Regions from separate parts of the Serratia grimesii genome, predicted to be linked through region 1. Evidence: predicted binding sites of a transcription regulator. Region 1 holds the regulator's gene; the other holds the start of a gene.
The links. Region 1 encodes CRP, which controls carbon source genes, mostly activating them, when cyclic AMP is high. Its sites were predicted from a motif close to ATGTGANNNNNNTCACAT; they were not measured.

Region 1 (8,052 bases):
CCAACTCACCGGCGATATACTCTGCGGTATTCGTTTCCTGAAAAGACAGCTCGGGATAAGCATGTAGGTGTCGACGCCAGCGTACGACATCTCGTTCAACCTCGGCCAACAGCGTTTCAATATTCATGTTCATTCTCCTTAATTCAGTGCCGACTGGCGTGCTTTACCCGCCAACGGCAAGATCACCAATCCGGAAACCACCATCGCCATAGCCAAAAATATAAATGTGCTCATATAGCCATTGCTGATGGTGATCAGATATCCCATGACAACAGGAGCGACAAAACCACCCAATGTGCCCCCTGTGTTGATTAGCCCCATGGCGGCACCTATCACATCAACCGGCAGCCGTTTCATCGGCAACGTGAACACCGTGACAAACGACGCCATCAGGAAGACATAACCGAGGAACAGGAACAGGCTGGCGGCCAGCGCTGACCCGCTGGTAAATACCAGCCAGATACACAGCGCACTGAGCAGTGAACAAATGCAAATAACCAGCGGCTCACGCCCTTCCAAATAACGCCCCACCAGCCAACCGGTTGCCAGAGAGGAGATCCAGATCCCCAGCCCGCCCGCAGCCACCACCATGCTGGAAAGGCCAAGCGACATACCGCGCTGTTGCACCAGGAATTTTGGCAACCACGCCATTAGCCCGTAGGAGGGAATATTGATGCAGAAAATCGCCAAGAACAGCAGCAACACGATGGGGCTTTTCAGTAACGTGCGATAATTACTCCCCGTCGACCCGGGCTGTTTTGGCTCTGCCTGAGGCGGATTTGGTACCAGCCACAAAATACAGGCAGCGATCATAAAGGCCAGCATGCCAAGCATAGAAAACGAACCGCGCCAGCCGATATGTTCGAGACAATAAACGGCCACAAGAGGCCCGGCAGTCATTGCCAACCCTGCGGAAGACAACAAAATAGACTGCGCGAACGTGCGCTGCTCAAGAGGGAAATTGGCCACGACCGCTTTGGCGCATGAACTTGGATATCCAGAATGACCAATACCAGACAGGAAACGGAAGGTCACCAGCAGGCCCAGACCGAACCCCAGCAGGCCGAAACATAGTGCAAAGCCCCCCAGTAAAAACAGAGAACTGCACAGCACTTTCTTAAAGCCAAAACGATCGCAGAGCCAACCCGCCGGTATCTGGAACAATGAATACGCCAGGAAGAACATCCCTGTGATATAGCCCAGTTGCTCTGCCTGCAAATTAAACTCTCGTTCAATAGGCAACAGCGCAAAACCCATAACACTCTTGTCGATGTAAACCACTACATAACCCACAAACAGCAAAAAAATCATTAGCGAACGATTTTTCATAGCTGATATTCCTTTAAGTTATCGCCCCAGTGTATGCCCGACAGAATGGGCACGCGGTAATAGTGTGCGCTTCGTCACTTTATAGTTTTAATAACAACCAATTAAGTCATACATGGCGAAATTATAGGCTTTACGCAGGCGGCGTAAGATGCAATCTTTTAAGCGGTGATGCTTTTTACTGATAGGGGGGGATGAGTGCGCTATTTACCTAAGTTGCAGCAGTTAAAGGTATTCCAACAGGTCATCCGCAGCGGCAGCATCCGTGGTGCGGCTCGCGCCCTGGGGCAATCCCAACCCGCAGTGAGCCGTAGCATCCGCGAACTGGAGCAAACGTTGGAAACCCAGTTAATTCTGCGCAGTAGCCAAGGGATGACGTTAACCGCAACCGGCCGTGCTTTTTCGCTGCGGATGCAGCTTATCCTGGAGGAATTGCAGCGCGCTTCCGATGAGATCCAGCAACTCAATCAACATTCACAGGGTAGCGTCGCCATCGGCTGCTCTTCGTTACTGGCACTTACGGTACTGCCAGGGCTGGTAGATGCGTTCAAATGTCAGTTCCCGCAAGCCAACCTGATAATCCGCGAAGCGCAGCTATCTACTCTGTTGCCGGCCTTGCGTGAGGGGAGACTGGATTTCGTCGTCGGCACTGTTAGCCCAGGACTTCCGCTGGAAGAAATGTGTCATGAGCCGTTATTCAACGCGCCATTTTGCATTATCGCACGTGATGGGCACCCGCTGGCGCAGGCAACGTCGCTGGATGATTTGCGGCAAGCCAAGTGGCTGCTGCCGGAAACCGACATGGGGTATTATCATCAATTACAGTCAGTACTCGGAAACTTTTATCAACAGTTGACCCATGCGCCGATTCGTTCGGATTCTGTAGTCTGTGGACTGAACATGGTGTTGGAAACGGACTGTTTGACTATCGTGGCGCGGGCGATGAGCAACCCATTCTCTTTGCGGGGAAAATTGGCAATCCTGCCTATCGACACTTTGCCACAGGCGCAATATGGCGTGCTGTATTCGCAAAAATCGCCGCTGACAGTGACGGCGCGGCGATTTCTCGATTTATTACGTACCCATTGCCAACGCTACAGCTGGTAGGGTCAGGCTACGTCGCGGATCTCGAAGCTGTGAGTCACACTGGCGGCCTTACTCAGCATCAATGACACCGAGCAGTATTTCTCTGCCGAGAGGTTCACCGCCCGCTCAACGACTTTGTCACTCAGATCCTTACCGGTCACGATAAAATGCAGGTTGATATGGGTGAACAAACGCGGTGCTTCTTCACGTCGTTCAGAAGTCAGCTTGACCTCGCAGTCGCGCACATCATTACGCCCTTTTTGCAAGATCGACACCACATCGATAGCACTGCACCCCCCCACCGACATCAGCACCATTTCCATCGGGCTAGGCGCTTTATCGCCCGCATTGCCGTCCATCAATACCTGATGGCCAGACGCGGACTCACCCAGAAACGTTAACCCTTCCACCCACTTAACTCTTGCCTGCATGCTGGTCACTCCGGTTAATTTCTTAAAATCAGGGTACGCTTTCGCATAGAAACTGGCAACGGAACCTGATGCTAATCATGCTGAAGCGAGACAACACAAGACACCCGCCTCACTCTGTGCTACAAACAGAGCCGCAATAAATCTTTCCGGGACACTGATTTCAGGGAAACTCCCAGGGAAAGGCTCCTTTACCGGTATGTTAACAGAATGTAGCTTGCAGCTCTCCCGGCAAGTTAATATGCTAGAGCGACAGCGTATATTTATGACACGCCTCAAAATCTGCTGATAGCCACCATTAAAACAACGGCGACAACAGGTTTTACAGGGAACTCTGACCCCTGTGACACAAGGCAGCGATAACAACAGAGGATAACAGCGAATGGTTCTCGGCAAACCGCAAACAGACCCTACTCTCGAATGGTTCCTGTCTCATTGCCATATCCACAAATATCCATCCAAAAGTACGCTGATTCACCAAGGTGAAAAGGCCGAAACGCTTTACTACATCGTTAAAGGCTCCGTCGCGGTGCTGATTAAGGATGAAGAAGGTAAAGAGATGATTTTGTCCTACCTTAACCAGGGGGATTTCATCGGCGAGCTTGGATTATTTGAAGAAGGTCAGGAGCGTAGCGCCTGGGTTAGGGCGAAAACCGCCTGTGAAGTGGCTGAAATTTCCTACAAGAAATTCCGCCAGCTAATTCAGGTCAACCCAGACATCCTGATGCGCCTGTCAGCCCAGATGGCAAACCGTCTGCAGATAACGTCTGAGAAAGTGGGTAACCTCGCCTTCCTCGACGTTACAGGCCGTATCGCGCAAACACTGCTGAACCTGGCAAAACAACCTGATGCCATGACCCATCCTGATGGTATGCAGATTAAAATTACTCGCCAGGAAATTGGCCAGATCGTCGGTTGTTCACGTGAAACCGTTGGCCGTATTCTGAAAATGCTGGAAGATCAAAACCTGATCTCCGCGCACGGCAAAACTATTGTCGTTTACGGCACGCGTTAATCACTGAAAAAACGGCGCGATGTTTCGCGCCGTTTTTTTATGCCCCAAGTCATCATGTGGCGCCGACTGATTTACCACCCGGAAGTCAATTACGCACTGCGGCAAACGCTGGTGCTGTGCCTGCCAGTGCTACTCGGCCTGTTGATCGGCCAACTGCAATACGGACTGTTATTTTCTCTGGTTCCTGCCTGCTGTAATATTGCCGGGCTGGATACCCCTCACAAACGCTTCTTCAAACGCCTGATCGTCGGTGGTTCGCTATTTGCACTCAGCAGCCTGCTATTGCAGCAAGCATTGCTGTGGCACCTGCCGTTGCCGGTACTGATGCTCGGCCTGGCGCTGCTCCTCGGCGTAAGCGGTGAAATCAGCCCGTTACATGCCCGCCTGCTACCCGCCTCGCTGGTTGCTGCCATCTTTTCTCTCAGCATGGCCGGTACAGTTCCGCTTTGGCACGCACCGTTGCTATACGTCGTGGGCACAGCCTGGTACGGCCTGTTTACCTGGTTTTGGTTCACGCTGTGGAAAGAGCAACCGATGCGCGAGTCGCTCAATCAGCTCTATCTGGAACTGGCAGATTACTTTGAAGCCAAATATTCGCTGCTGACCCAACATACCGATCCACAGACCGCGTTACCGCCCCTGTTGGTGCGCCAGCAAAAAGTGATGGATCTAATCACCCTGCTGTATCAGCAGCTTAACTTTCTACCGCACGCCAGTAACCTCGAGCAAAAGCGCCTGCAGCGTACTTTTCAGGTCGCACTGGATTTGCAGGAACACATTACCGTCAGCCTGCATCTACCGGAAGAAGTGCAAAAACTGGTGGAACAGAGCCAAGCCGAAGCGATCATCCGCCGTAATGCACAGGTGATTGCCGGCCGCCTGCGCACGGTGGCGCACGATATTCTTTATCACCAGCATTCTCAGCGCTTCAATATGGACAATGAACTGGCGGCACTAGAAAAAGTGGCGACGCAGCACCCAGACAACCCGGTTGGGCAGTTCTGTTACTACCATTTCAGTCGCATCGCCCGTCTGCTGCGCACCCAGCACCCACTTTACCGTCGCGATTTGATGGCCAATCAAAACCGCCTGCCTTTCTGGCCCGCCTTGGTCAGCTATCTGTCATTCAAATCCAACGCCCTGCGCAATGCGGCGCGATTGGGTGTCACACTTGCTGCGGGCAGTAGCCTCGGGATGGTTTTCAACCTGCCTAAACCTTACTGGATCCTGTTGACCATCATGCTGGTGAGCCAGAACGGCTATAACGCCACCCGGGTACGTATCCAGCACCGTGCACTCGGTACTTTGGTCGGGCTGGTGATCGCTGCTGGCCTGCTGCAATTGCAGCTGCCTGAGGCAGAAACGCTCAGCGTGATGTTGGTGATCACTCTGCTCGCCTACTTGGTCTCGCGTAAAAACTACGGGCTGGCGGTGATTGGCTTTACGGTGACAGCGGTCTACACCTTGCAATTACTGGCGCTAAACGGCACCCATTTCTTGGTACCGCGCCTGATCGATACCTTGATTGGGTGTGTGCTGGTGTTCGGTAGCACCATCTGGTTGTGGCCGCAGTGGCAAAGCGGCTTGCTGCGTAAAAACGCCCACCAGGCGCTGGAGAACGATCAACAGGCATTGCGTTTGCTGCTGGAAGAGCAAGAACCCGACCCCAGTGCACTGGCCTATGCCCGTATGCAGGTCAATCAGGCGCACAATGCGCTTTTCACCTCATTGAATCAGGCGATGCAGGAACCGGGATTTGAATCGAGCTATCTGGCGGATATGCGCCTGTGGGTGACACACAGCCAGTTTATTGTCGAACACCTTAATGCGATGACTATTCTGGCGCGCGAGCACTATATGCTGACGCCAAAACTGGCGGAGGAATATCTGCAATCTTGTGAGATTGCGCTGCAAAGCTGTCAGCAACGGCTGGAGTACGACGGGCCAAGCAGTGGCAACAGCATTATGCAGCCGCCGGATTTGCACCCTGATATGCCGGTGACCGAAATGGAACGCCACCTGCGGCGTATTTTGTCGCACCTGAGCGTCATGCATACCATCTCGTCATTGGCCTGGAGCCAACGCCCACATCATGGCATTTGGCTGAAGCGTAAACTCCGCGATCAATAAGGGCGCCGTATGGCGCCCCCGTTATCAAGACAACGCATTAAGCGTTAATCACATCCTGCACGGCCAACTCAAACAATGCCATACCGTCATCGATGTCCTGAGTTTCCACAACCAGTGAAGGGGCAAAGCGAATGACATTTGGCCCTGCGTTAAGAATCATCAGCCCACGAGCGGCAGCAGCAGTCAGGAAGTCGCGCGCCTTGCCGTGGTATTGCGGAGTCAGCTCAGCGCCAATCAGCAAGCCCATGCCACGGATGTCACTGAAGATACCGTACTTCTCGCCAATCTTCTTTAATGCCTGCACGTAAAAACCATGGCGCAGTTCAATGCCACTCAGTACTTCTGGCGTATTGATCACGTCCAGCGCTGCTTCTGCCACAGCACAGGCTAGCGGGTTGCCACCGTAGGTGGTGCCATGAGTACCCACCTGCATTACCGAAGCAATGTCTTCGGTGGTCAACATGGCGCTGACAGGGAAACCACCACCGAGTGCTTTGGCTGTGGTAAGAATGTCCGGCGTTACACCATAATGCATGTAAGCGAACAGCTTACCGCTACGCCCCATACCACTTTGTACTTCATCGAATACCAGTAGCGCCTGGTGCTTATCGCAGAGTTCACGCACACCTTTGAGGAATTCGGCATTTACCGGGGTAATACCGCCCTCACCCTGAATCGGCTCCATCACTACCGCACAGGTGTGATCATCCATTATGGCTTTTACTGCGGCCAGATCGTTGAACGGCACGTGCACGATATCCGCAGGTTTCGGCCCAAAGCCGTCAGAATACTTGGCCTGCCCACCCACCGAGACGGTGAATAGCGTGCGACCGTGGAAAGCGTTATAAAACGCGATGATTTTGGTTTTATACGGACTGTGGCGGGTAATGGCGTAATGGCGCGCCAGCTTGAAGGCCGCTTCGTTGGCTTCTGCACCGGAGTTGGCGAAAAACACCCGGTCGGCAAAGGTGGCGTTGATCAACTTGGTGGCCAGACGCAGCGCTGGCTCGTTAGTAAAAACGTTGCTGGTATGCCACAGGGTTTCGCCCTGCTGTTTCAGCGCCTCGACCAAAGCCGGGTGACAGTGCCCTAACGCCGTCACCGCAATGCCGCCAGAGAAATCGATATACTCTTTCCCCTGCTGGTCCCACACGCGGCTGCCTTTGCCCCTGACCGGAACAAACTGCGCGGGTGCATAAACAGGCAGGATAACCTGGTCAAAGGTACTGCGGTTAACTGCGGATTTTTCGGTCATTATGGGGCCCACCCTAAATGTGACTCAGTCTTTTGGTTGCGATTGAGTGAAAATATAATCACAAAATATGCATAAAAAACCAATAAAGGGCAAACGCAAATCGTCTTCGCGGTTAAAAAAAACCTAACCGGTTAACTTTTAAGGAAATTATCCAGCAGCTGGTGGCCCTGCTCGCTAAGGATACTCTCCGGGTGGAACTGCACCCCTTCCAGCGCCAGTTGGCGGTGGCGGATCCCCATAATTTCATCGCGTACGCCGTCGCGCTCGCTCCAGGCCGTCACGTCAAAACAGTCCGGCAAAGTAGCAGCCTCAAGCACCAACGAGTGGTAGCGCGTCACGGTCAAAGGATTGTTCAGCCCGTGAAAAACACCGCTGTCGAAATGGCGGATCGCCGAGGTTTTACCATGCATGACTTCACGTGCACGCACCACCTTAGCCCCAAAGACCTGCCCCAGCGCCTGATGGCCCAGACAAACACCGAGGATCGGCAATTTACCGGCAAAATGACGGATGGCATCCAGCGAGATGCCGGCTTCGTTCGGGGTACAAGGACCGGGGGAGATCACTAAACGCTGCGGCGCCAGCCGTTCAATATCGGTCAGTTGCAGCTCATCATTGCGCTTTACCAACACCTCGGCGCCCAATTCGCAGAAGTACTGGTAAAGGTTATAGGTAAAAGAGTCGTAGTTATCGATCAACAGCAGCATAGTGTTTCCAACGGACATCATCGTAGGGAGCGAATATCTTGCCCCGATTTACACGGGCGCAGTATACAACGCCCCTACAATACCGCCGCTACCGATAATTTCAGC
Region 2 (8,052 bases), 550 kb from region 1:
GAGCGGATAGCTGTGGCGTTTACCGGCACGAAGGATGCGTCCCAAGCGCCAGCCAAATGCCTGCTGTAATTCACCGATAAAACGCTCATCGTCCCACGCATCGACCTGTTCGCGATCTTCACGCGCGTGGCACCACACCAGAGAACTGCGCCCCTGCGACATGGGTAACAGCGCCAAAGGCCCGTAGCGGGTGAAACGTTCAAAGGCACGCCCCTGCGGATGCTCGGCGGTGGTGACATTGGCTATGGTAGCAAACTGCGGATAGTCACTTTGCTGCCACTGCACATTACAGGCCTGCGCCAGTGCCGAGCGCGACCCATCTGCCGCTACCAGCAGTTTCCCGCTGATACGCTGACCGTTATCCAGCAGCACCTCGGCTTGCTCTGCCGTGCGTACAACATCGACCACTCGGGCCGGACAGTGCAGCGTAACACCAGGCGCCTTGGCCAGCAGCGCAAACAGCCGTTGGCCTGCATCGTGCAGCTCAATCACCTGCCCCAACGCGTCGACCTGATAATCCTCCGCGTGCAAATTAACGAACCCGGCGTGGCCGCGATCGCTAACGTGCACCTGGGTGATGGCCGTCGCACAGTCACGCAACGCCGGCCAAACGCCGATGCGCGTCAACTGCTGACAAGTGCCCTGCGCCAAGGCAATGGCACGGGCGTCAAATCCCGGATGGCTGCGGTCGTCTGGCCGGGTCGCTTCGACCAAATCAACCGCCAATCGTCCCTGAGTAAGTGACGAGATAGCCAGCGCCAACGTTGCGCCCGCCATACCGCCACCAACGATGATTACACTCATGCTATTACCTTGCCGCCGCCATCAGTGCTTCTATGGCCTCAGCGTCTTTCACTACGCTGGCAGTCAGGTTCTCAATGCCGGTCGCGGTGATTAAAATGTCGTCTTCAATACGAATGCCCATGCCACGATATTCCTCTGGCACATCTGCGTCCGGCGCAATATACAGCCCCGGCTCAACAGTCAGCACCATGCCCGGCTCCAGCGTACGGTCACGGTCTGGCGTGCCATAATGGCCGACATCATGCACATCCAGCCCCAGCCAGTGCCCCAGACCATGCATATAGAATTGGCGATGCGCCTGCTCGGCAATCAACTGCTCCACTTCGCCTTTCAAGATCCCCAGCTCAACCAGCCCGGTAATCATGATACGTACCACTTCGTCGTTCACGACACGGATACTGATACCCGGCTTGAACATCTCCAATGCCCGCGTCAGTGACGCCAGCACGATGTCATACACCGCGCGCTGCGGTCGGCTGAATTTGCCGTTGACCGGGAAGGTACGGGTGATATCACCTGCATAACCTTTATACTCACAGCCTGCGTCGATCAGCACCAGGTCTCCATCGCGCAATTCACTTTCGTTCTCGGTGTAGTGCAGAATGCAGGCGTTCTCACCCCCACCGACGATGGTGTTGTAAGACGGATAGCGGGCGCCGGAGCGGGTGAATTCATGATGAATCTCCGCCTCAAGCTGATATTCGAACATACCGGGACGGCATTTCTGCATCGCACGGGTATGTGCCAATGCACTGATCTCACCAGCGCGGCGCATTATCACCATCTCTTCAGACGACTTGAACAGACGCATTTCATGCAGCCATGGACGCCAGTCCGTCATAGTCGCCGGTGCCTGCAGGTTTTGGCGGAACCCCTTGCGTAGCTTGTCTAGCGCCGAGAACAGGATCAGATCGGCATAAGCATATTGGCCCTGCGCGTGGTAAACCACGTCCAGACCGTTGAGCAGCAGGGGTAATTGCTCGTTGATTTCATCAAACGACAGCGCACGATCCACGCCCAGTTTCGCCGGGGCAGCATCTTGTCCCAGGCGGCGGCCAAACCAGATTTCTGCCGTCAGATCACGCACCCGGTTAAACAGTACGCTGTGGTTATGCGTCTCGTCGCTCTTCACCAGAATCAACACCGCTTCCGGCTCGTTGAAACCAGTCAGATACCAGAAATCGCTGTTCTGACGGTAAGGGTATTCTGTGTCTGCACTGCGCGTTGCTTCCGGCGCAGAGAAAATAATTGCCGCGCTGGCCGGAGCCATTTTCGCCAACAGCGCCTGACGGCGGCTGTTGAATTCCTGCTGAGTCATCACCTTCTCCTGAAATCAATCTGCCTGTGCTCACGGCCATCTAAGGACGTGAATTCGGATGTTTAGTGCAAGGTCGGCTTGGCATTTTCCGGCGCCGTTGGTTTGCGACGGGTAAATTCGGTATGGCATAAAATGGCGGCAACACGAACATACTCCACCACTTCCTCCAGAGAGTGCTCAAGCTCTTCCTGGTCTTCGTCTTCGTCATAACCGAGCTGGGCGATATTGCGCAAATCGTCGATCGCCTCACCCACTTCGTCTTTCACCTGAGCCAATTTCGGCTGCATCATGCCGAGCCCGAGGAGAAAATGATTCACCCAACCGGCCAGAGCATCCGCGCGGTCGAACACGCTGACCGTTTCGCCTTCCGGCATCATCAGTTGGAACATGAAATCGTCGTCTTCCAACGTTTCACGCGTAATCTCATGAAGTTGCTGCAATGGCAGGCTCAGCGCCTGCGGGAAGGCCACGCCTTCATTCGTCAGATCATAGACCAGCGATTGCCAGCCGGCGTCACGGCTGCCACCGCACAGCAGGCCGCTGATCAGGCCGTGCATTTCTGCTGCGGTTAATGCCACCGCTTGCTGGTTAAGGGCAACGGTCAAAGATTGGTAACTTGGAAATGTATTCTGTATAGACATGCGCATTCGTCATCGTTGGCAGGATAAGTTCGTGTTATGCTACCACCAAGGTCCGTCGCTGTACCAGATAAGCGCGACACCTCAGTGGCTAGTTATAATCGTGATGTGTCAGATCTCACACACTGCCGGCAAGGATCAAAATGACGCTAAATACGCATTTTGAAACCCTTTTTTGACTGGTAATGTCTGTCACAGTAGATTACAACCAGGTACTGAAAAAGGGGTTGTATCTTGGTACCTAGGTATATATAGTGGCGCCCGCTTTGGTTGGCCCGGTAAGGGTAGGCTGGGGCTGGCGCGAAATTTAGGCAGGAAGGTGGCATGTCTGCACAACCAGTAGATATTCAAATTTTTGGTCGCTCTTTAAGAGTCAATTGCCCGCCAGAACAACAAGATGCGTTGAACATGGCAGCGGTCGATCTTAACGAACGGTTGCAAGATCTTAAAGTTCGCACTAGAGTCACAAATACTGAGCAGCTCGTTTTCATCGCAGCATTGAACGTTTGTCACGAACTTGCTCAAGAACGGTTGAAAACCCGTGATTATGCGTCCAATATGGAACAACGCATTCGTATGCTGCAACAGACCATTGAACAAGCGTTGCTTGAACAAGGTCGCATCTCTGAACGTCAGGATGCACAATTCGAATAACTTAATTTGCTGAAATCCAAGGTTTCGGCAACGAGTAAAAAATTTCTCTGAGATGTTCGCCAGCGGGCCAGTCCCCTGAGCCGATATTTAGTACCAACAGAATGTGATGATCCGCGATCGGTGTGCATGCTCGGCCCGCCGAGAAGCCTTAAGATTGCGACAGCACGTTCACCTTGAACCATGGGTTCAAGGGTTACAGCCTGCGACGGCATCTCGGAGATTCCCCTTCCTCAGCGGTATGTGTGCTGACTATGTCTTTTCAAGCCCAATATGCCCAACAGCGGCAAGATATCCGACATCAAATCCGCCAGCGTCGACGCGCTTTAACGCCTGAACAACAACACACCTTTGCATTGCAGACGGCTGAACGCATTGCGGTACATCCACGTATTCTGGCAGCACAAAGCATTGCGGTATTTTTGTCGTTTGATGGCGAGCTAGACACCCGCCCGCTGATTGAACGGCTATGGCGACAAGGTTTACATGTTTACCTGCCGGTCTTGCATCCATTTAGCCCAGGGAATCTGTTATTTCTGCGCTATACCCCGGAAACACCACTGATTAGCAACCGCTTCAATATCCTTGAGCCACAGCTCGATGTGCGTAACGTCGTGCCGGTAGGGTCACTCGACGTGGTGTTGACGCCATTGGTGGCGTTTGACAGCTCGGGCCAGCGTTTAGGTATGGGCGGCGGATTCTATGATCGAACCCTGCAAAACTGGCAGCAAACAGGTCCTTACCCCATCGGGTTAGCTCATGATTGCCAACAAGTGGAACAGATACCGGCGGAACATTGGGATATCCCGCTGCCGGAGATCGTGACCCCGTCGCAGAATTGGGTTTGGCAGATAGCTAAATAGCAAAAGGCCGGAGTAATCCGGCCTTTTTGTCAAAACGCTTTCAATCAGAGCAGCAAGCGAGCACGGATGGTGCCGGCAATCGCCTTCATACGTTGCAGTGCAGCGTCGGCACGTTCAGTTTCTGCGTCAATGTCGATGACCACATAACCGATTTCCGGGCCAGTTTGCAGATACTGCGCAGCAATGTTCACCCCTTCTTCCGCGAAAATCTGGTTAATTTGCGTCAGTATGCCAGGGCGGTTTTCATGAATATGCAGCAAGCGGCTTGCGTTAGCACTGTGTGCAGGCAGCGACACTTCCGGGAAGTTGACCGCAGACAGTGTCGACCCGTTGTCGGAGTATTTCGCCAGTTTTCCAGCCACTTCATCACCGATATTTTCCTGCGCTTCCTGCGTAGAACCACCAATGTGCGGGGTCAGAATCACATTATCGAACTCGCACAGCGGTGAGTTAAACGGCTCGCTGTTAGTTGCAGGCTCTTCCGGGAATACGTCGATCGCCGCGCCGGCTAAATGTTTGCTGGCCAGTACGTTACACAGCGCAGGGATATCAACCACAGTGCCGCGTGAAGCGTTGATCAGAATAGAACCTGGCTTCATTAGCGCCAACTCTTCTGCGCCCATCATGTTCTTGGTCGACAGGGTTTCCGGCACATGCAGCGTCACCACATCGCTCATGTTGAGCAGATCAGACAGGTGACGTACCTGCTGGGCATTGCCTAATGGCAGCTTGTTCTCAATATCGTAAAAGAACACTTTCATGCCCAAGCCTTCGGCCAGAATGCCCAACTGGGTGCCGATATGGCCGTAGCCAATAATCCCCAACTTCTTGCCGCGTGCCTCAAACGAGCCAACGGCCAGTTTCTGCCATTCACCGCGGTGCGCCTTGGCGTTAGCGGACGGAATACCACGCAACAGCAGCAGCAGTTCGCCCAGCACCATTTCGGCCACGGATCGGGTATTAGAGAAAGGTGCGTTAAACACCGGAACGCCGCGTTTGGTCGCCGCCTTCAGATCAACCTGGTTAGTACCGATACAGAAACAGCCCACCGCCACCAGCTTTTCTGCGGCAGCGAAAACCTCTTCGGTCAGATGCGTACGCGATCGGATGCCGACGAAGTGAGCATCGCGAATGGATGCCTTAAGCGATTCGGTGTCTAACGCACCTTTGTGATATTCAATGTTGGTATATCCGGCTGCCAGCAGATTATCTACCGTGCTCTGATGAACCCCTTCCACCAACAGGAATTTAATCCTGTCTTTCTCCAATGATACTTTTGCCATTTACCCGACCCTATGTTCAGACTTCAGAAGCGGCTGTTGTTAAACAGCACCCATCCAACATAACAAAAATAACGCAGGCGGCAATACAAACGATTGCCCGCCCGTCAGTACAAGGCTCAGCGTTGTCGGTGGTTTCTGGCAGAAAATGCCAAAGGGAAAGAATTAGACAGGAGCTTCGTGGAGCTAACGCCCGTAATGTGACATATGTCACCAAATTTAGCGCTTTTAATAAAAGATGTTTTAGCCAGTGAATTATGCGGTCCGGTAGGATCCAAGACCGCATACAAAGGTGCGATGCAGGGGACGCCCCAAAGGCACCTTCGGTTATTGGACGACCTTCACACCCTCAGGTGTCCCAACCAGCGCCACATCAGCACCACGGTTGGCGAACAGACCGACGGTGACAACACCAGCGATACCGTTAATTTTGTTTTCTAACGCAATGGCATCGACGATGCTCAGGTTATGTACATCGAGGATCACGTTGCCGTTATCGGTCAACACATTCTGGCGATACTCCGGCAGACCGCCCAGTTTCACCAGCTCACGTGCGACGTAGGAGCGCGCCATCGGGATCACTTCCACCGGCAATGGGAATTTGCCCAGCACGTCGACCTGCTTGGTCGAATCGACGATACAGATAAACTTGCGCGCAATGGCGGCAATGATTTTTTCACGCGTCAGCGCAGCACCGCCGCCTTTGATCATCTGCATCTGACGGTTGATTTCATCCGCACCGTCGACATAGATATCCAGTGAATCTACTTCATTGCTGTCGAACACGTGGATGCCAAGGCTTTTCAACTTGGCCGTGGAAGCGTCAGAGCTGGACACCGCCCCTTCAATTTGGTGCTTGATCGAGCCGAGCGCATCAATAAAATGGGCGGCGGTCGAGCCAGTGCCAACACCGACGATGGTGCCTGGGGTAACGTAATCCAACGCTGCCCAGCCAACCGCTTTTTTCAGTTCATCCTGCGTCATAATATGTCCCTTGCCTCTGTACGAAAACGTGTGCGTATTATAGGGTAAATCACTCTTTTTCACTCAGGCAGGATCACACTTCTTTGCCTTAAGCCGCATTTTTAGGCGCATCGCGGCAATATAGCCCGATGATTTTCCACCTGTAAAACACCAGAGATGTGGCATAGTGCCTGTATCAATTTACTTTAAGGGATATCTTTCCGATGAAACGCCCAGACTATCGAACGCTACAAGCGCTGGACGCGGTGATCCGTGAGCGTGGCTTTGAGCGCGCCGCGCAAAAACTTTGTATCACCCAATCGGCAGTATCCCAGCGCATCAAGCAGTTGGAAAACCTGTTCGGCCAACCGCTGTTGGTGCGCACCGTGCCACCACGACCGACCGAACAGGGCCAGAAACTGTTGGCGTTGCTGCATCAGGTTGAGTTACTGGAAGAAGAATGGTTGGGTAACGACACCGGCATTGATACGCCGCTGCTGCTGTCGCTGGCGGTCAACGCCGACAGCCTGGCAACCTGGCTGCTGCCGGCCCTAAAACCGGTACTGACCGACTCTCCTATCCGTCTCAATCTCCAGGTAGAAGACGAAACACGTACTCAGGAACGCCTGAGGCGCGGCGAAGTGGTGGGCGCAGTGAGTATTCAGCCACAGCCGCTGCCAAGCTGTCTGGTAGATCAACTGGGTGCACTGGATTATCTGTTTGTCGCCTCAAAAGGCTTTGCCGAGCGTTACTTCCCGAATGGCGTTACGCGCTCCGCGCTGCTAAAAGCGCCTGCGGTCGCGTTCGATCATCTCGACGATATGCATCAGGCCTTCCTACAGCAAAACTTTGATCTGTCGCCGGGCAGCGTCCCCTGCCATATCGTGAACTCATCGGAAGCCTTCGTGCAGTTGGCACGCCAGGGCACCACCTGCTGCATGATTCCGCATTTGCAGATTGAGAAAGAGTTGGATTCAGGCGAGCTTATCGATCTGACACCGGGCTTGTTCCAGCGCCGCATGCTGTTCTGGCACCGCTTCGCGCCGGAAAGCCGCATGATGCGTAAAGTGACAGATGCCCTGCTTGAGCACGGCCGCCAGGTTCTGCGACAGGATTAAATAGAAAAGGTTGTGCGGTTATTTCATGGTAGGGGCGCAGCATGCTGCGCCCTATTGCATAATCAATAGGTCAAATCAGGTCGAACATGTTCGACCCCTACAGGTTTAGCCCTTACGCGGCTTAATCCGTCGTCTGAAAAACCAATCTTATACCCTAAATAATTGGAGTTGCATCACAACAAAACCACAGTTTTGTTGAACAGCGCTTGCGCTGGCCCCAACGGGGCGAGGCTTTGCCGAGTAACGCGGCCAAGGCAGGAGTCCCCAGGAGCTTACTCAAGTAAGTGACTGGGGTGACTGCCTGCAGCCAACACAGATGCTGCTTCAAGTATGACGGGTATATTATTGTGCTGCGTTACGCTGCAGCTCAAACACCACATCCACCTGATCATCAAAGTGAATGCTCTGCTGTTCGTA

Region 2: a site for CRP is predicted at 5,753-5,770, ahead of serA (phosphoglycerate dehydrogenase). Genes of this name have one in related genera too.

What each region holds. Positions count from the first base shown of each region.
Region 1 is NZ_LT883155.1:4,784,303-4,792,354, forward strand. It holds gene SGBXF1_RS22390 (amidohydrolase) at 1-133, opposite strand, end outside; gene SGBXF1_RS22395 (MFS transporter) at 139-1,329, opposite strand; gene SGBXF1_RS22400 (LysR substrate-binding domain-containing protein) at 1,525-2,433, shown strand; gene SGBXF1_RS22405 (OsmC family protein) at 2,436-2,843, opposite strand; gene crp (cAMP-activated global transcriptional regulator CRP) at 3,223-3,855, shown strand; gene SGBXF1_RS22415 (YccS/YhfK family putative transporter) at 3,910-5,985, shown strand; gene argD (bifunctional acetylornithine/succinyldiaminopimelate transaminase) at 6,023-7,240, opposite strand; gene SGBXF1_RS22425 (aminodeoxychorismate synthase component II) at 7,372-7,947, opposite strand.
Region 2 is NZ_LT883155.1:4,236,868-4,244,919, forward strand. It holds gene ubiH (2-octaprenyl-6-methoxyphenyl hydroxylase) at 1-804, opposite strand, end outside; gene pepP (Xaa-Pro aminopeptidase) at 809-2,122, opposite strand; gene SGBXF1_RS19895 (YecA/YgfB family protein) at 2,185-2,763, opposite strand; gene zapA (cell division protein ZapA) at 3,085-3,414, shown strand; RNA gene ssrS (6S RNA) at 3,456-3,638, shown strand; gene SGBXF1_RS19910 (5-formyltetrahydrofolate cyclo-ligase) at 3,666-4,274, shown strand; gene serA (phosphoglycerate dehydrogenase) at 4,319-5,557, opposite strand; gene rpiA (ribose-5-phosphate isomerase RpiA) at 5,882-6,538, opposite strand; gene SGBXF1_RS19925 (LysR family transcriptional regulator ArgP) at 6,742-7,635, shown strand; gene SGBXF1_RS19930 (oxidative stress defense protein) at 7,978-8,052, opposite strand, start outside.